4 regions of the Bradyrhizobium sp. UFLA05-109 genome follow, and region 4 is predicted to be linked to each of the others. Evidence: riboswitches for the same ligand, from Rfam matches in the RefSeq annotation. Region 4 holds a riboswitch; each other region holds the start of a gene.
The links. A riboswitch is a leader RNA that binds a small molecule or an ion and turns the genes downstream of it on or off. The one in region 4 is predicted to bind cobalamin.

Region 1 (4,570 bases), on a different contig from region 4:
CGATGGGCTCGCTGGTTCCGGCATGGCGCGCGGTGACGCGCGTGAGCGTCTTTTGCGGCGACATCACCGTCGTCACATCGAGAAGGCCAAGACCTGCCGTCTCTCCGGCTGGGCCCTCGATGCCTTCGGGATCATCCACGCTGTGACCGAGCATCTGATAGCCGCCACAGACACCCAGCACATGGCCGCCACGGCGGTGATGCGCGAGGAGATCGATGTCCCAGCCTTGCGCGCGCAAGAAGGCGAGGTCGCCGCGCGTTGATTTCGAGCCGGGAATGATGACGAGCCGCGCGTCTCCGGGAATCGCCTCGCCCGGGCGGACCATCACGAGGTCAACGTTGGGCTCGACCTTGAGCGGATCGAGATCGTCGAAATTGGCGATCCGCGATAGCGCCAGAAACGCGATCTTGCTTTTGCCGGGCTTCCGCGCCTCGCCCAATCCCAGTGCATCCTCGGCCGGCAACTCGCCGGCGCGCGCGAACCAGGGCAGCACGCCAAAACCGCGCCAGGATGTCCTGTCCTGGATCAGGCGGTAGCCGTCATCGAACAGCGTGGGATCGCCGCGAAACTTGTTGATGATGAACCCCTGGATCATCGCGGCATCGTCAGGATCGATTACGGCCTTGATGCCGACGAGTTGCGCGATGACGCCGCCGCGGTCGATGTCGCCGATCAGCACGACGGGCACATCGGCTTTCCGCGCAAAGCCCATATTGGCGATGTCGGCCTTGCGCAGATTGACCTCGGCCGGGCTGCCGGCGCCTTCGACCAGCACGAGATCGGTGCGCGCCTTCAGCCGTTCGAAGCTTTCGAGCACGGCGCCCATCAGCGAAGGCTTCATCGCGGCGTAGTCGCGGGCGCGTGCGGTCGCGATGCGCTTGCCCTGCACGATGATTTGCGCTCCGACATCGGTCTCGGGCTTGAGCAGCACCGGATTCATGTCGGTGTGCGGCTCGACGCCGGCGGCGAGCGCCTGGAGCGCCTGCGCACGGCCGATCTCGCCGCCGTCGACGGTGACGGCCGCATTGTTCGACATGTTCTGCGGCTTGAACGGGAGCACGCGCAGGCCGCGGCGCTTTGCGGCACGCGCAAGGCCCGCGGCGACGAGCGACTTGCCCACGTCCGAGCCCGCTCCCTGGATCATCAATGCGCGCGCCATCGAAGTCTCAGAACTCGACGCCCGCTTGCGCCTTGATGCCGGAGCGGAACGGATGTTTCACCAGCGTCATCTCGGTGACGAGATCGGCGATCTCGATCAGCTCGTCCTTGGCGTTGCGCCCGGTGAGGACGACATGCGTCAGCGGTGGCTTCTGCGTTTTCAGGAAATCGACGACCTCGGCGATATCGAGATAGTCGTAGCGCAGCGCGATGTTGATCTCGTCGAGCACGACCATGCGCAGGCGTTCGTCCGATATCAGCTCCTTCGCCTTCTCCCAGCCGGCGCGCGCGGCGGCGATGTCCCGGGCGCGGTCCTGCGTCTCCCAGGTAAAGCCTTCGCCCATGGCGTGGAACTGGCAGAGATCGCCAAAATGCCCGGTGAGCAGCCGCCGCTCGCCGGTATCCCACGCGCCCTTGATGAACTGGACGACCGCGCAAGGGAAGCCATGTGCGACACAGCGAACGATCATTCCGAAAGCGGAGGAGGACTTGCCCTTGCCCGCGCCGGTATGGACGATGATCAGTCCCTTTTCGCCGCTCTTGGTCGCCATGATCTTGTCGCGGGCGACCTTGATTTTCGCCATTTTCGCAGCATGCCGGGCGTCGGTGTTGTCCACCGCTGGGGTATCCGGTTCAGGCGTCATCTGAAATGGTCCTTCGGCTTGACAAGTGGCGGCCATGGGCAAATGGTGGGCCAGCGTTGGTTCCTGTCCTACGACAGGCGAAGAGGGAATGCGATAGGGCTCGTATCGGCAAGATTCGTGTTCGAAAAGCAGCCGCCCCCGCGACCGTGACCGGAGAGATGCCCGAAGCCACTGATCCCATGGGGGATCGGGAAGGCGGGGATCGAAGGGAAAAACCCTGCTCCGCAAGCCGGGAGACCTGCCAGCGCCAATGTTTTTGGACCGGCGGACGGGGTGTTCCGCGACGGGGAAACGGACCCTCTCTCGAGCGGTTCGTGCGCCTCATCGCCTCCCGCAGATATCCTGGAAGGGGCGATGGCCGTTACACTTCACGTTTGCATCACCTGCCGCGCCGGGCAGACACTCGGCGAAGGCGAAACCACGCCCGGCGCACGGCTGCATGCCGCGATTCTCGACGCCGGCGTGCCCGAAGGCGTCAACCTGGTTCCCGTCGAATGCCTGTCGGCCTGTAGCCAGGGCTGCTCGGTAGCTCTCAGCGCGCCCGGTCGATGGTCCTATGTCTATGGCCGCCTGTCGGATGCCAATGCGAACGACGTGATCGCAGGCGCTTCGGCCTACGCCGCAGCGCCCGACGGCATCGTGCCATGGCGCAGCCGTCCCGAAATCTTCCGCAAGCAATCGCTTGCCCGCATTCCCCCCATCGCCGTCGTGCCGGAGGCCGCCGAATGAACACGCTCGCAAAAGTCCCGGTCACGGTCGTCACGGGTTTTCTGGGATCAGGCAAGACGACGCTGATCCAGCATCTGATCAGCAATGCCAACGGCAAGAAGCTCGCGGTGCTCGTCAACGAGTTCGGCAGTGAAGGTGTCGACGGCCAGATCCTGAGATCCTGTGCCGATGCCAATTGCCCTGAGGAAAACATCGTCGAGCTCGCCAATGGCTGCATCTGCTGCACCGTGGCCGACGATTTCATTCCAGCGATGGAACAACTGCTCGCGCGCCAGGTGAGGCCGGATCACATCCTGATCGAGACGTCGGGGCTGGCCTTGCCGAAGCCGCTGCTGAAGGCGTTCGACTGGCCGGAAATCCGCTCGCGGATCACGGTCGATGGCGTGATTGCGCTGGCCGACGCCGAGGCGGTCGCAGCCGGACGCTTCGCGCCGGACCCGGATGCGGTGGAAGCGCAGCGCGCGGCGGATGAGAATCTCGATCACGAGACGCCGCTGTCGGAGGTGTTCGAGGACCAGATCGCCTGCGCCGATATCGTGCTCCTGACCAAGGCCGACCTCGCAGGTGCGGCAGGCCTCGAAGCAGCCAAGGCGGCGATCGCAGCGGAGATGCCGCGTCCGGTGCCTATGCTCCCCGTGGTCGACGGCGCGGTCGATCTGCGCGTCATCCTCGGCCTTGAAGCGGCGGCCGAAGACGATCTCGCCGCGCGCCCATCGCATCACGACGGCGAGGACGAGCACGAGCACAACGATTTCAACTCCGTCGTGATCGATCTGCCTGAGGTCGTCGACGTCGAGGCGCTGATCGCCTCGGTGCAGCGGCTGGCGCGCGAGCAGAACGTGTTGCGTGCAAAAGGCTATATCGCGGTCAAGGGTAAGCCTATGCGGCTGTTGCTGCAATCGGTCGGCGAGCGGGTTCGGCACCAGTTCGATCAGCCCTGGGGCGCGTCTCCCCGGCAATCGAAGCTGGTCGTGATCGGCGAGCATGGCGATATCGACGAGGCGGCGATCAAGGCAGGGCTTGGCATTTAAGGACTCGGCATCTGATGCACGTCGTTTTCCGCGAGAGCCGTGGTCTGGAGGAGACCGCGACGCCAAGGGACATCGGGCAGGACCCGGCCGATCTCGTGGTGCTCTCGTTCTCGGATTCCGATCTCGCCGCGTTCGCTGCCGGCTGGCGGCGAGGGCGCGCTGGCCTGCCGTCGCTGCGGCTCGCCAATCTCGCCGAGCTGCGTCATCCGCTGTCGATCGACACTTATATCGAGCGGACGCTGTCGCAAGCGCGCGGCATTCTGGTGCGCCTGATCGGCGGCGAGTCCTATTGGGCCTATGGGCTCGCGGCCCTGCATCAACTGGCGAAAGACCGCGGAATCGCGCTTGCCGTGTTGCCGGCGGATGGTCGCGACGATGAACGGCTGGATGCGTTCTCGACGTTGCCGGTCTCGACGCTCAGACGGCTCAAGGTGCTCTGCGACAAGGGCGGACCGGTTGCCGCACAAGCCGCGATCGCGCAGCTTGGGCTGGCCTCGGGTCTCTATGCGGGGCCCGTCGTTGGTGAGATCGAGGTCCCCGAGATCGGTTTCTACGAGCCGGGGCGCGGTGTTGTCGGGGCATTGCCCGATCCTGACGGAAAACCTCGCGCGTTCGTGACCTTCTACCGCTCGTATCTTACGGCCGCGGACACGGCGCCGGTCGATGCGCTGATCGCCGCGCTGAGGCAGAAGGGATTTGATGCCCACGGCGTGTTCGTGACGTCATTGAAGGCACCTGACGTCGCCGACTGGTTGCACGCGCAATTTGCGCGGCATCCGCCGGCGGCCATCGTCAATGCGACCGCGTTCTCCGCAGCTGGCGACGACGGCGCGACGCCGTTCGATGCTGCATCGTGTCCGGTCTTCCAGGTCGCACTCTCCACGGCACGGCGCGAGGACTGGGCCGAATCGCTCCGCGGGCTTTCGCCGGGCGATCTCGCGATGCACGTCGTGCTGCCGGAGGTCGACGGCCGCGTGTTCGCGGGGGTGGTGAGCTTCAAGTCGGCCG
Region 2 (4,570 bases), on a different contig from region 4:
CCCGGGCGCGAACACTGGCGTCCCGGCACGGCTCCGCAGCGCCGCGATCACGTCGGGATCGCCGACCCGGATGCAGGCATCGATCTGCAAGCAGCCAAGGCAAGATCGAACAGGACGTCCCCGCGATCCCGGCTGCGCAGCGCATCCTCATCCGGACCAATTTCCGTCAGCGTCGTGCGCTCACCCATGGCGCAGGATTCCCGCGGCAGGCAAACCGCCACACGATGGCTCCAGCTTTCGGTCGTCGGCGACTCCGATGCAATCAGACGCAGATTTGGACGAGGCACGATCCGCACTCCGCCCTTGTCCGTGACGACGCCGATCCCCTCACTGGTCTGTTGCAGATCGGCGGGTTCGCCGGCGTCGCGCGTGAACTCGGCAATCGCCCCGAACGTTCCTACGCTCCAGCCGGTCTCGACGTTGCCAAGCTGTCTTGCCAAGACGTTCATGATATCGAAAGCCATCGTCATCGGAACGTTCTCGTCCACTGTCCCTGCTATCTGACGTCGTAACTTGCAATGCGTATGCCGCCGAACACACCGAGACCGGGTGCCAGAAAGCCGGTCGGGTTCTGGTAGTGCCGGTTGAAGAGATTATCGACCCGCGCAAACACCTTGACTTGATCGCTGATCGCATAGTCGCCCCGCAGATTCACGATGGTGTAGCCGGGCGCCACGATCTGCGCCCCCGTGTCCCGCGTGATATCGAGCCAATCGCTGACATGAAGCACGGTTACCGACAGCGTGAGGGGGTCGATCGGCAGCCAGATCGCGGTTGCGCTCCACTTCTCCTTTGGCCTGCGAAGGAGCTGCAATCCCGTGCTCGCATCGACGGTGCGGGTGAAGGTGTGGTCGGCGCGCACGCTCACGCGATCCGTGATCTTCGCGGTGACGAAATTCTCGGTGCCTTCCGTCGTCGCGAGTCCCACGTTCGTATAGGACGTGAAGGTGTCATTGCTCGTGATGAGGTTGGTGATGCCGTTGTGGAAATAGGTCGAGCCGAACCGCACGCGATCGCCAAACAGCGGCTGCTCGAAACCCGCGTCATAGCCTTGGCTCTGCTCTGGTTTCAAATTGGGATTGCCGAAGAAGAAGAAATCCGGGAAATTCTGGTAGAGCTCGCTGAGCGTCGGCGCCTTGAAGCCGGTTCCATAGCTCCCCTTCAGCTTCGTCTCGGTCACCGGAATGATCACGGCTGGCGCGATGCGATAGGTCGCATGCTCGCCGAACTGGTCGTTGAAGTCGTTGCGCATGTTGGCAACGACGAAGACCCGGTCGGCAAATTGCGACTGCAACTCGACGAAGCCGGCCTTGTTGCCATTCTGGGCGGAGAAGCCGGTCGCATCGATGCGATCGGTCTGCTGCTCGGCGCCGACGATCAGGTTGTTGCCACGCGCGATCTCGGCGACGGCATGCCAGTCGTATTTGATGCGTTCGCCCGTCGTGACGGTCCACAGCGGATCGCCGGGACCAATGTCGGAGCTGCGGTTATTGGCATAATTGACGGCGAAATAGTTCTTGATACGGCCATCGAACAACGACCAGACGGCTTCGTCGCGATTGAAGAGCTGCCGTACCCCATGCGTGCTCTGGGTGGCGTTCGGCGTGCTCGGAAAGCCGCTATCGCCGGTGAACAGCAACGTCGCCTCGGTATAGCGGACGACCGAGTTCACCGACCAGCTGTCGTTGATGTCTAGCCCGAGCTTGGTCGAATAGCTCATGTTGTCGTAGTTGTTGCCGTTCGCCTTCTGACCCGGCGGCAGCAGCTGGAGCGGCGTCACGGGAACGTCACCCGCATGAAAATGGGCGACATTGAACGCGTAGTTGAAATTGTCCTGCGAGCCGCTGAGGCCCACGGTCTGGTTGAAGGTGTTGAACGACCCGGTCTCGATCGAGGCGGTCGCGCGCGGTGGCTCGCGGGTCGTTACCTCTACGTCGCCTTCTCGGGACCGAGATTTCCCAGTGGCATGTGACGAAAGATTCACCGCTTACAGTTGCGGGGGCAGCCGTGGCGTTGGGGAGATCCAGCACCACGTTCCCTTTTGATCTCCGAAAGGAGAACCGTCAGTGACGATGTTAGGGGTTTGTTAAAGTCGGAGTCAATCGGTTCGAGGTGCGGCCGAAGAAGCAGGTGTGGCAATCCACACGCGATTCGGCTCACTCCCTCCGGCGCACTCGCTTAGCGGATGATGGTCGTCAGCCACGAGTAGCGTTTGGTCGGCCTTGCTTCACCCGGCGAGAACTGCGCGAAGGCGTCGCTGACGCGGACCGCGGGGGGCGTATCGCTTGCGAAGCTAAACTCTTTCGGCCGCGGCGCGTAGAAGTCGCGGCTATAATAAGCGTCGTCGAAACGCGTCTCGTTGATGCCGAACAATGCGTCGCAGGCGAACAGGAGCACATAGACTCCCGCAATCGCGGCGACGATCTCCTTGAGAACAGACATGTTGGTGCCCCACCCTTTCGGGGGAGCATGCGCGAGGGTTCCAAAGGCCGGGTTTAAGACGGCGCGACATTTGTGGGCAGGGTTGGCCGCGGGTCAGCAAATAGCAGACAATTTGAACGAATGCGTTATCGCCGGAATCGGCAGCGTTAACCTCGCGGCGTCACCGCTCGGAAGGGGCGATCTTCACAAGGCCGTTTTCGGCAAGAATGTCCTGCCCCTTGTCCGACAACAGGAACAGCGCAAGTCGCGCAGCGGCCGGGTTGTCCGTGAGCAAGGCGAGCCCATAGGTCGCAACGACGTCGATCTCGGGCGGCAACCGCGACACCTTCAATCCCGGAACCTCGCGCAAGGTCTGCTGCTGGCCGCTGCAATAGACGAGCAGCACGTCCGCCTTGTCGGCGAGAAAGACGCTGGCAGCTGCCGTTTGACCTTCGATCGGTTTGATTGCGGCAGGGCCGCCGACCAGCCTCAGCGCCTTCTGGCTGAGCGCAGCTTCGGCGCCGGCTCGGATTTTCTCCGCACGCTTGAACACCGCGAAAGCATAGTCCCCGCCGGGGTCAACGACAGGCGTCGACGTCGCCAGACGTATCTTGGGATCCAGCATCGTCTCCAGCGCATTCGCCTCGGTCAGACCGATCGCTTCCCGGCTGAACAGGCAGAGATTATTGCGTGCGAACGGGATCACCAGCGTCTGCGGCCGCTGCACAGCGAGCGTACGGGGATGCTCCGTGTTGGCCGAGAGATAAAGGTCCGCTGCCTCGCCTTTCTCAATGCGCTCGCGCAAGCCGCCGGCCGGACCGAAGACGGGTTCGGCGACTTGCGAGGCGTCCAGGCCGGCCGCCTTGATCGCCTGTTTCACCGACACCGTCAGGCTTCCCGCCGCGTAGACACGTGCGGGCTCGGCGCGGACAGCCGAAGCGCTGATCACAAGGAGAAATGCGGAGATGATGGAGAGTGGTCGTCTCATGAAACTTGGGCCTATGCTCTACAGCAATCGTTCGTAAAATCCGCCGTACGAGCCTTTTGGTTCAACAAGATGGATTTCGTGTATCCGGTGTCGCTCTTGGCCAAGCTCATCGGGATCACGCATTCGCTACGTGCAACCGACACTACCTGAGCCGCGTGACGGGCGTTCCACTCGCTGGCTGCATCTCGATCAATTTTGCGGTGCACCCGTTGCAAATGAGAGCGCACTCGTCGGATACGAGACCCAGCTTGATGTTGAGGCCGTTGCCGAGATCCTGCTCGGCGAGGCCGGCGATGATCCCGTTGCAACTCAAGCACCTGCGCGGAGCTTCCACGCTGCGATTCTCCTCAACCGCCGGCACAACGTGACGGGACATGGTCAGATCCTCTTTCATTTCGGCCATCGGCCTCTCGCTATATTTACTGCCATATATCGCGAGCAGCAAGGCGGACAGGGAGGAACAAAAAGAACGACAGCCACAGCGACGAAATGGCCGCGCTCCGGCGAGATCGCCTACTACTTAGGTCCTAATCTTCCGAGATATACGTACGGATATAACGTTGACGAATGTCTGTGTTGAGCGCAGACTTCCTGATGGTTTCGCCGGGATAGCTGAATCCCCACTCGCTGCTGGAGCCTGCTGCGCTCCTAGCCAACCTGTTGCGCCGTGCTGCCCCGCCGCGATCGGCGCACACGGTCAACCAGGCGCGGGACCGCAGACGACAAGTACAAAAATTCGTCAATCCCACGGAGGAAATGCATGTTCCAGCAAGCGCTCGACCAAATCTCGAAACAACTCCTTATCCGCGAACGCTATGACAATTTCATCGGCGGCAAATGGGTGGCCCCGGTCGAAGGCAAGTATTTCGACAACCCGAGCCCCATCACCGGCAAGAAGCTCTGTGCGGTGCCCCGCTCCACCGCCGCTGACATCGAGCTTGCGCTCGACGCTGCGCACAAGGCCAAGGACGCTTGGGGCAAGACGTCGGTACAAGAGCGATCCCGACTCCTGAACAAGATCGCCGACAAGCTCGAATCCAATCTTGACTTGCTCGCCCTCGTCGAGACGCTCGACAACGGCAAGCCGATCCGTGAGACGACCCATGCCGACATGCCGCTCGTCGTCGACCACTGGCGCTATTTCGCCAGCGTGGTACGTGC
Region 3 (4,570 bases), on a different contig from region 4:
GCGTGCGGTCCAGCTTGATGTCCTCGAAGCGGATGCCGCCGATCAGCGCGAAGGTCGAGGTCAGCTTGATCCGGTCCTCGAACGACAGCGACGCAGTGTTGACGCGGGTGTAGATCTTCTCGTCGCTGCGGGGCCCATAGAGCCCGCGATCCGGATTGAGCAGGTCGACATAGTCGTTGAAGAACAGCGTGTCCTGCGAGACGTTGAACTGGTTGTTGCTCGCCATGACGGTGGCGACGAAGCGGTTGTCCAGGCCGCCGATGTTGGAGTTGACGGTGAGGTCGGTGATGTTGCCGTAGAGCCGCTGCGCGTGATCGAGCGCCAGACGCTCACGATAGATGCTCTGCGCGCCGGCAAAACCGCCGACCGTCTGGTCAAACGACGAGATCTCGTTGTTGAACCAGTGCCTGTGGGCGTCATAGCCGTAAACCTGGCTCTTCAGCGAGACGTTGTTGGTGATGTCCCACTGGAAGCCACTGCGCAGCCACAGCTCGCTGGCGCCGCTGTGATTGTCGAGCACGTTGTAGTTCGTGGTCAGCGTGCGCGCGTCGATGGTGACCGGGACCGGCGTGCCGCCGCCAAGGTAATAGTTGCTCCAGACCCCGGAGACGATGCCCGTTGTCGGCACGATGCCCGGTGCATTCGCCGGCACCAGCGGTGTTCCCCAGTAGAAGCGGTCATTATCCTGCCTGTATTCGGCCGCGCCCCAGATCTTCAGGCTGTCGTTGACACGATAGTTCAACTGGCCGGAGACATTGCTCAGCTTGGAATAGGTGTCGTCGATGAAACCCTTGTCGTTGAAATGGCTGATGTCGAAGCGATAGTCGAGGCCGTCGATCAGCGTGCTGCCGCCCGACCCGTATCCGGCGCGGTAGCCGTTGAAGGAATCGTAGGAGGTGAAGGCATCGTTGACGATCGGACCTGTGTGCGGCGCCTTGTTGACGTAATTGATGGCGCCGCCGGTCGCGCCGAGGCCCGCCACCAGCGAGTCCGGTCCCTTGATGATCTCGACCTGCTGCAAGCCGGCCACGTCCATCGGACGACCGGTCATGGTCGACGGCCCGATCGGGATGCCGTTATAGAGGGTGCTGATCTGGTCGCCGGCAAAGCCGCGCATCGAGAAGATGGCGGGCGCGCCCGGCGCATCGCCGCCGATCACGCCCACCGCCGCCTTGGCAACTTCGGTCGTCGTCCTTATGCCCTGATCCTGCATCGTCTGCTGGCTGATCACCTCGACGGTCGCCGGCATTTCCCGCGCCGTGATGCCGAGGCGCGATCCGGCCTCGGTGACGACATTGGTATTCAGCGGCGTCGGGGCGGCACCATTCTGAGGCTGGGTCGTCGGAGTGGCTGTAGCTACGGGTGCCGGCTTGCGTGCAGCAGCACGGCGCACAGCACGCGCGTCCTGATTGTCGGCGCTGACCGCGCGCGGCCGCTTCGGAGGCGGAGAGACCACCACCGGCTCGAGCTCGGATTTATCCCGGGCCGCAGTCTGCGCAACGGCAGCCGTCGATGGCAGCAGCGATGAAAGAATTGCGATCAGGACCGGAGAAACCGCGGTCGAAGAAAGATAGCGGCGCGAGGTGCGCTGATGATCTGGTGCGGCACCATGGTAGTAGCTGAAATTTTTCACGTAAGCGCTCTGCGGCGAAGCAACGAACCGTCACCGCGGTCGCCTTGGCAATCTACCTTCGCCCCTTGCGGTAGATGCACCGGCTACTCTTCACGACACCGAGGCACCCCGCCCGACGCGTTCGCGCATGACCATGACCGGTAGCAGGTTTCCTGGCTCGCGGGTCATCGCCTCCGACCACCTTCCCAGAGCCCCGATGGCGCTCCAGTGGTTTGTTGGTCGTCGGCTATCCGCTCACAGTTGCGGGGGCAGCCGCGGATTTGTCCGCCAAAACGGACGCACCGCATTCCCTTGAAGAGTCCTTGCGGACACCACCGCTGAAAAAACTGGCATCCGCGGACTGGGCGCGTCAACGCGTGGTCACCATCACGTCCGTGCCAAAATGTCGCAGTTAGAGAAGATGGCTACTCGAGCGTGGCGCGCCGGCAACTATGCGTCCAGTATTCCCTACTCTCGGCTCGGACCGGTGAGGAACGGATTGCGCATGCTGGCCGAATCGCGAGATGCGGAACGAAGGGCGGCAAAATTCCCGCATTCCACAAGCAAATCGGCGAGCGCGACTTGATCACTCATTGACACTTCGCTCCGAATATCTCCATATATGGGTGTCACGGTCCTACTGCGTCGCAAGATGTAGTGGCTAAGAGGGAAGCCGGTGAACTGCGCGTTGTGCGCGGAATTCCGGCGCTGCCCCCGCAACTGTCAGCAGCGAGCTGCTTCCGGACAACGTCACTGGTGCGCCTGCGCCGGGAAGACAGGAAGCAAGCAACGACCTGCGAGCCAGGAGACCTGCCGTGACGATCTGAACGTCCACGGGCGGGGTGTCCCGGCGGTCGCTTGCACGCACCGTCCGGCAACGCATCTGCCGGCGTTCCGGCAGCGTCCTTCCTTATCGCCCCGTCCAAACACAACGCGCGCATCACGGGGCCCTTTGATGTCACTGAACCTGCACGACGCGGACACCGCTTCCGCACCCATCATCCAGTTGCGTCCACAGTCACTTGCGGCAGCTTCCAGCGAGCCGGCCATGCAGATCATCCGCCGCAACGGGAAGGTCTCGCCGTTCGATTCCGCCAAGATCGCGGTCGCAATGACCAAGGCTTTCCTTGCGGTAGAGGGCAGCACTGCGGTTGCTTCGCGCCGCGTTCACGAGAGCGTCGAGCAGTTGACGGCCGAAGTCGTGGCAGCCCTGATGCGCCGCGCAGGCGAGGGGCGCACCTTTCACATCGAGGACGTGCAGGATCAGGTCGAACTCGCCTTGATGCGAAGCGAGCACCATAAGGTCGCCCGGGCCTACGTGCTCTACCGCGAGGAACGGTCCCGCCAGCGCGCCGAGGAAGCGGCCGCGCAGCCGGCGCCCGTCGCCGCACCGACCCTTCACGTCACGCTGCCGGACGGCTCGCGCGTCGGTCTGGACACGCGCCGGCTCGAGCTGATCATCAATGAGGCCTGCGCCGGTCTCGACGGCGTCTCCGCAGCCCCCGTGCTGGCCGAAACCACCCGCAATCTCTACGACGGCATCAGCCAGGACGAGCTGGCGCTGGCCTCGATCATGGCCGCGCGCACGCTGGTCGAGCAGGAGCCGGGTTATGCCTATGTCAGCGCGCGCCTGCTGCTCGACAAGCTCCGCGGCGAGGTGCTGTCGCATGTCCATGGCGTTACGTCGTCGGCCTCGCAGGCCGACATGGCGACGCGCTATGCCGAATACTTTCCGGCCTATGTGAAGGTCGGCATCGCAGCCGAACTGCTCGATCCCGAACTCGCCCGCTTCGATCTCGGCCGCATCGCTGCGGCGTTGAAGCCTGAGCGAGACTTGAACTTCCAGTTCCTCGGCCTTCAGACGCTCTACGACCGTTATTTCCTGCATCAGCAAGGCAAGCGGATCGAACTGCCGCAGGCCTTCTTCATGCGCGTGGCGATGGGCCTGGCAATTCGAGAGATCGACCGCGAAGCCAAGGCGATCGAGTTCTACGATCTCTTGTCATCGTTCGACTTCATGGCCTCGACGCCGACGCTGTTCAATTCCGGCACGCTGCGCCCGCAGCTGTCGTCCTGCTTCCTCACCACCGTATCGGACGACCTCGATGGCATTTTCAAGTCGATCAAGGACAATGCGCTGCTCGCAAAGTACTCCGGCGGTCTCGGCAACGATTGGACGCCGGTGCGCGGCCTCGGAGCCCACATCAAGGGCACCAACGGCGAAAGCCAGGGCATCATCCCGTTCCTGAAGGTGGCCAACGACACCGCGATCGCCGTCAACCAGGGCGGCAAGCGCAAGGGCGCGGTCTGCGCCTATCTGGAGACCTGGCACGTCGACATCGAGGAATTCCTCGATCTGCGCAAGAACACAGGCGATGACCGCCGTCGCACCCACGACATGAACACCGCCAACTGGGTGCCGGACCTGTTCATGCAGCGGGTCGACGCCGACGACGAGTGGACGCTGTTCTCGCCGGACGAGACGCCCGATTTGCACGATCTGTACGGGACGTCCTTCAAGACGGCCTATGAGGCCTATGAGGCCAAGGCGAAGGCCGGCGGCATGCGTGTGTTCAAGACCGTGCGCGCGACCGACCTCTGGCGCCGCATGTTGACCATGCTGTTCGAGACCGGCCATCCCTGGATTACCTTCAAGGACCCCTGCAACCTGCGCTCGCCGCAGCGCCACATGGGCGTGATCCATTCCTCGAACCTCTGCACCGAGATCACGCTGAACACTTCGGCCGACGAGGTCGCGGTCTGCAATCTAGGCTCCGTCAACATGCTCGCCCATGTCGGAGCTAACGGTATCGACCAGGCCAAGCTGAAGCGGACGGTGACGACGGCGGTGCGAATGCTCGACAACGTCATCGACATCAATTTCTACACGATCCCGGAAGCGCGCCGCTCCAACATGCGCCATCGGCCGGTTGGGCTCGGCCTGATGGGCTTCCAGGA
Region 4 (4,570 bases):
GACCAAGCCGGCCGGTGCACTCGGCCGGCTCGAGCAGGTCGCAATCGACCTTGCGGGCCTGCAGGAGACGGATCAGCCGCGCGCCGCGCGCGCGCCAATCATCGTCTTTGCTGGCGATCACGGCATCGTCGCCCAGGGCGTCTCCGCCTATCCGCAGGAAGTCACGATCGCGATGATGTCGAACTTCGCCGCTGGCGGTGCGGCGATCTCGGTGCTGGCGCGTGAACTGGGCTCAAGTCTTGAGGTCGTGGACGCGGGCACGCTGGCGCCATCGCCAGTGCCGGGCATCATCACCGACAAGCCGCGCTGTGGCACCCGCGACTTCAGTGCGGAAGCTGCGATCGAGCCAGTGGAGCTGGTCTTTGCGTTCGAATGCGGGCAGCGCGCGGTGGTGCGCGCGGCGGAAGGACAACCCGACCTTCTGATCCTCGGCGAAATGGGCATTGGCAACACCACGGCTTCGGCAGCGATCGCGGCGAGCCTGCTTGGCGTGGGTGCCGATGAAATCGCAGGCAGCGGCACCGGCGTTGATGCCGCGGGCCGGGCTCGCAAGGCGCGCGTAATCGACACTGCACTTGCGCGGCATGGCTTGACGAAGGCAGGTGCATCTGCGGAGGAGGTCCTCCGTACGGTCGGCGGCCTCGAAATCGCGGCGATCTGCGGCGCGATCATCGCGGCAGCGCAGCGGCGTATTCCGATCTTGATCGACGGATTCATCGTGTCGGTTGCCGCGCTGGCAGCCGCGCGCCTCAATCCGTCATGCCAGCCGTTCCTGCTGCCGTCGCACCAGTCGGCGGAGCAGGGGCATCGCCTGGTACTTCGTGCGCTCAACGTTCAGCCGCTGGTCAGCCTCGATCTCCGGCTCGGCGAGGGATCGGGCGCGGCGATCGCACTGCCGCTGGTGCGGCTCGCCTGCGCCCTGCACAATGGCATGGCGACGTTCGCGCAGGCCAACGTTCCGGATCGTCCTGCATAGGGCATGATCCGGAAAAGTGCGTAGCGGTTTTCCCTCGCGACAAACGCGGAACGCGTTTGCGCGGAGATCATGCTCAAACAACAACCTAAAGCGCGATGACGATTCCTCCCAATCTCATCGCGCTTTACGGCTTCAAGCGATAGTTTGATTGACGGAGACGACTCGCCAGCCGTTCGACAGGCGGTCGATGCGAGTGAGCGAGAGCGGATCGATCCCAAACCGCAGGGATGCCTGCGGTGCGAGATCGAGGGCGATGCACAGCGCAGCGCGGACGGTGCCGGAATGGACGACCAGAATCGCTGATCCTCTTTCGATACGGTGAAGTCCTTCGCGGGTTCTGGCGATCTGGTCTTCGAAGCTTTCACCGCCCGGAGGCCTTGAGCCGGCCGGATCGGCCCAGAATTTTGGATAGGCGTCGCCGCCCGCGGCGGCGAGATCATCATGACGTCGCCCGGTCCATTCGCCAAAATCCTGCTCGCTGAATTCGGACATGAGGATCGGATCGAGCGCGAGGGCGTGCGCCGTGTCGACGGTCCGTCGGGCCGGGCTCGCGTAGCTCGCGGCCCCCTGCGGCAGACACCGTCGTAGCGCGTCGAGGCGGCCCGGGTCGCTGAGATCGGCCGGCGCATCCATGGCGTGGATCGTCCCCGCGACGCCGTCGACGACCGCATGCCGGACCAACCAGAGGAAGGTGTCCCCTTCCATTCAGCATCTCCAAAGACGTTTGCACCGTTACGGCGAGAACGCCGCAGCCTGCACATTGACTCTCTCTCGCTCTTAATCATAGATGCGCGCGACGGTTTCCCCATCCGGGGATGAAAAGGGAATGCGGTGCGGGGATTTCCCCAAAGCCGCAGCTGCCCCCGCAACTGTAAGCGGAGAATCCTTCGTCACAAGCCACTGGGCTCTCGGTCCCGGGAAGGCGGCGAAGAGGTCACGACCCGCGAGCCAGGAGACCTGCCGTCAGCCGTGGTCACACGCGAAGATGTCGGTCGGGGAGTACAGACATTTGGCTTAGCCGGGGGCGAGAAACGCCCTGAAGGTTGAGACTTGGTTCGCTGTGACGTGCCACTGACGTCATACCGAGGTTTCTCGAACTGTGTCTCCTACCCGTATTGTACGACCGCGCGCCTTCCTGCTCGCCTCCGCCGCCCTCACATCGTTTGCTGCCGTCGATATGCCTGCTGCGCTGGCGCAGCAGGCCCGCGAACCCCTGCCGCCGGTCGAGGTGTCGCCCGCACAATCCCGCAAGCAGGTCAAGCCGGCCGGCCGGGAGGCGCAGAGCGCACGGCGCGCGGCCGCGCGCAGGTCGGCGACCGCATCGACAGCTCCCAAGCCCGTCGTGCCGGCTGCAGCCGCGCAGACACCGCTCAACACCAATGCCGTGGCCGAAAGCGCCTCGCGCCTCGGCCTGACCGTACGCGAGACGCCCGCGACCGTCGAGGTGATCTCGGCCGAGACCATGCGGGAGCAGGGCTATCGCACCGTGTCCGAGGTCGCGCAGGGCGCCGTCGGCGTCACCTCAGGCGACAATCCGGCAGAGCCCTCGGCCTTCTCGATGCGCGGCTTCACCAACAGCCAGATCAATATCCTCTACAACGGCATCAAGATCGGCCCGCAGAACATGACCTCGCGGATCGCGGACACTGCCAATCTCGAAGCCGTGGAATTTCTGAAGGGGCCGGCCTCGCTGATGTCGGGCGAGGGCGCCAGCGGCGGCGCGATCAATTTCGTGACCAAGCAGCCGCACACCGGACCGGTCCAGAATGAGGCGGACTTTTCATATGACTCGCTGAACTCGTTCCGCACGCATTATGGCTCGGGCGGTAGCACCAATGTCCAGGGATTGGACTACCGCTTCGACATCAGCCGTTCCTCGCTCAACGGCTTTGCCGACGACACCAATACCAAGACGCTCGACGTCTCCGGCCAGCTCAACTATCGCATCTCGGACAGTCTCAAAGTCTGGGGCGCAATCGAGTACCGGGAAGATCGCGGCAAGGCCTATTGGGGTGCGCCGCTGGTGCCGGTGGCCTATAGCGGCTCGCATGCGACGTCGGGTATCGTCTCCGGCAATTATGTCTCCAACTTCAACGGCACGAATCTCGGTGCGGTCACGATCGATGATCGCACCTTCAACACCAACTATAACGTTCTCGATAATCGCAACGTCGCGCAGGAGGTGTGGCTGCGTGGCGGTTTCGAGCTGAAGCTGGCGCCCGACCTGACCTTGAAGAGTCAGGCCTATGCCTATGGCGCCGAGCGCAGCTGGTTCAACAATGAAGTCGAGGCGTTCAATTCCACGACGAATTTGGTGGACCGGGAGCGCTTCTATGTCGCACACAGCCAGCGCCTCGTCGGCAACATCACCGACCTGACCTGGGATGCGAATATCGCAGGCTTTGACAACCGCCTCGTCACGACTCTGTCGTCAAGCTATCTCGATTTTGTCAGGCCGGGTGCAGCCAACTTCCCCGATGATACCGTCACGCTGGTGGATCCCGCGCGTGGTTATTATGGCCTGCTCACGACGCAGCAACAGACGGCGCGGATCGACAACGAGGCGCTGTCGTTCGAGGACCGGCTGAAGATCACGCGAAGCTTCGCGCTGATCGGCGGCCTGCGCGTAGAGCATATCGGGCTCGATCGCAATTCGACCAACGTCAGCGGTCTTGAGAAGGCGGGCTTCCCGTTCTCGAAAGACTGGGCGCCGGTGACCGGTCGCATCGGCTACACCTGGGAAGCCGTGCCCGGCCTGACCTTCTTCAGCCAGTACGCGACCGGCGCCGATGTCTCGGCCAACAACATCTTCCTGCTCGCGCCTACCCAGCCGCTCGACCTGACGACGTCGCGCACCTACGAGACCGGCGTCAAGCATCTGTTCTGGGACAACAGGGCGGAGTGGTCGTTCTCGGCCTACGACATCCTGCGCAAGAACGTCTACGCAGCCGCTGGCGGCATGCAGCTCAATATCGCCGGACAGCAGGAGTCAAAGGGTGTGGAGCTCGCCGGTGCCGTGCGCGTGACGGACGCCGTGCGGCTGTGGGGCAATATCGCCTATGTCGATGCGCGCTATGCCGACTACAATTTCGCCGGTGGCTCTTTCTCCGGCAATACGCCGCCCAACGTGCCGCGCATCGTCGCCAATGCCGGCGCATCCTATCGCTTCTTCACGCCATGGCCGGTGGAGCTCGGCGTGGTCGGACGTCACGTCGGCGATCGCTACAACACGGATGCGAACACCGTGACGCTGAACGCCTACACGGTCGCGGACGTCTACGCTTTCGTAGACATCCCGAAATCGGTATTCTCCGCCGTCGAGCAGACGCGCCTGACGTTCCGCGTGCGCAACATCACCGACAAACGCTATGCGATCTGGGGCGATCCGTTCTACCTCGATCAGGTCCTGCTGGGAGCGCCGCGCACCTATGAGATCTCCGCTGCGTTCAAGTGGTAAGGTGATGATCGTATGATGGGCGCGACGATCCTGCTGCACCGCTGGCTCGGCATTGCGTTCTGCCTGCTGTTTGCGATGTGGTTCGCAAGCGGAATCGTGATGCACTTCGTTCCGTTTCCCTCGCTCGGCGAAGCGGA

Region 1: it holds a riboswitch for cobalamin, as region 4 does, so the genes downstream of both, Q3C01_RS42705 (DUF1636 family protein) here and Q3C01_RS40660 (TonB-dependent receptor) in region 4, are expected to answer to the same signal.
Region 2: it holds a riboswitch for cobalamin, as region 4 does, so the genes downstream of both, Q3C01_RS01565 (TonB-dependent receptor plug domain-containing protein) here and Q3C01_RS40660 (TonB-dependent receptor) in region 4, are expected to answer to the same signal.
Region 3: it holds a riboswitch for cobalamin, as region 4 does, so the genes downstream of both, Q3C01_RS18880 (ribonucleoside-diphosphate reductase subunit alpha) here and Q3C01_RS40660 (TonB-dependent receptor) in region 4, are expected to answer to the same signal.

The regions. Positions count from the first base shown of each region.
Region 1 is NZ_JBBIAR010000110.1:18,035-22,604, forward strand. It holds gene Q3C01_RS42695 (cobyric acid synthase) at 1-1,159, opposite strand, end outside; gene cobO (cob(I)yrinic acid a,c-diamide adenosyltransferase) at 1,167-1,802, opposite strand; cobalamin riboswitch at 1,843-2,062, shown strand; gene Q3C01_RS42705 (DUF1636 family protein) at 2,157-2,531, shown strand; gene cobW (cobalamin biosynthesis protein CobW) at 2,528-3,562, shown strand; partial or broken gene Q3C01_RS42715 (cobaltochelatase subunit CobN) at 3,577-4,570, shown strand, end outside.
Region 2 is NZ_JBBIAR010000002.1:49,239-53,808, reverse strand. It holds partial or broken gene Q3C01_RS01570 (DUF6925 family protein) at 1-449, opposite strand, end outside; gene Q3C01_RS01565 (TonB-dependent receptor plug domain-containing protein) at 497-1,891, opposite strand; cobalamin riboswitch at 1,878-2,081, opposite strand; gene Q3C01_RS01560 (hypothetical protein) at 2,179-2,442, opposite strand; gene Q3C01_RS01555 (substrate-binding domain-containing protein) at 2,603-3,409, opposite strand; gene Q3C01_RS01550 (hypothetical protein) at 3,552-3,785, opposite strand; gene adh (aldehyde dehydrogenase) at 4,170-4,570, shown strand, end outside.
Region 3 is NZ_JBBIAR010000023.1:123,094-127,663, forward strand. It holds gene Q3C01_RS18875 (TonB-dependent receptor) at 1-1,543, opposite strand, end outside; cobalamin riboswitch at 1,759-1,964, opposite strand; cobalamin riboswitch at 2,228-2,444, shown strand; partial or broken gene Q3C01_RS18880 (ribonucleoside-diphosphate reductase subunit alpha) at 2,568-4,570, shown strand, end outside.
Region 4 is NZ_JBBIAR010000094.1:16,436-21,005, reverse strand. It holds gene cobT (nicotinate-nucleotide--dimethylbenzimidazole phosphoribosyltransferase) at 1-976, shown strand, start outside; gene Q3C01_RS40665 (histidine phosphatase family protein) at 1,109-1,681, opposite strand; cobalamin riboswitch at 1,757-1,955, shown strand; gene Q3C01_RS40660 (TonB-dependent receptor) at 2,076-4,433, shown strand; gene Q3C01_RS40655 (PepSY domain-containing protein) at 4,446-4,570, shown strand, end outside.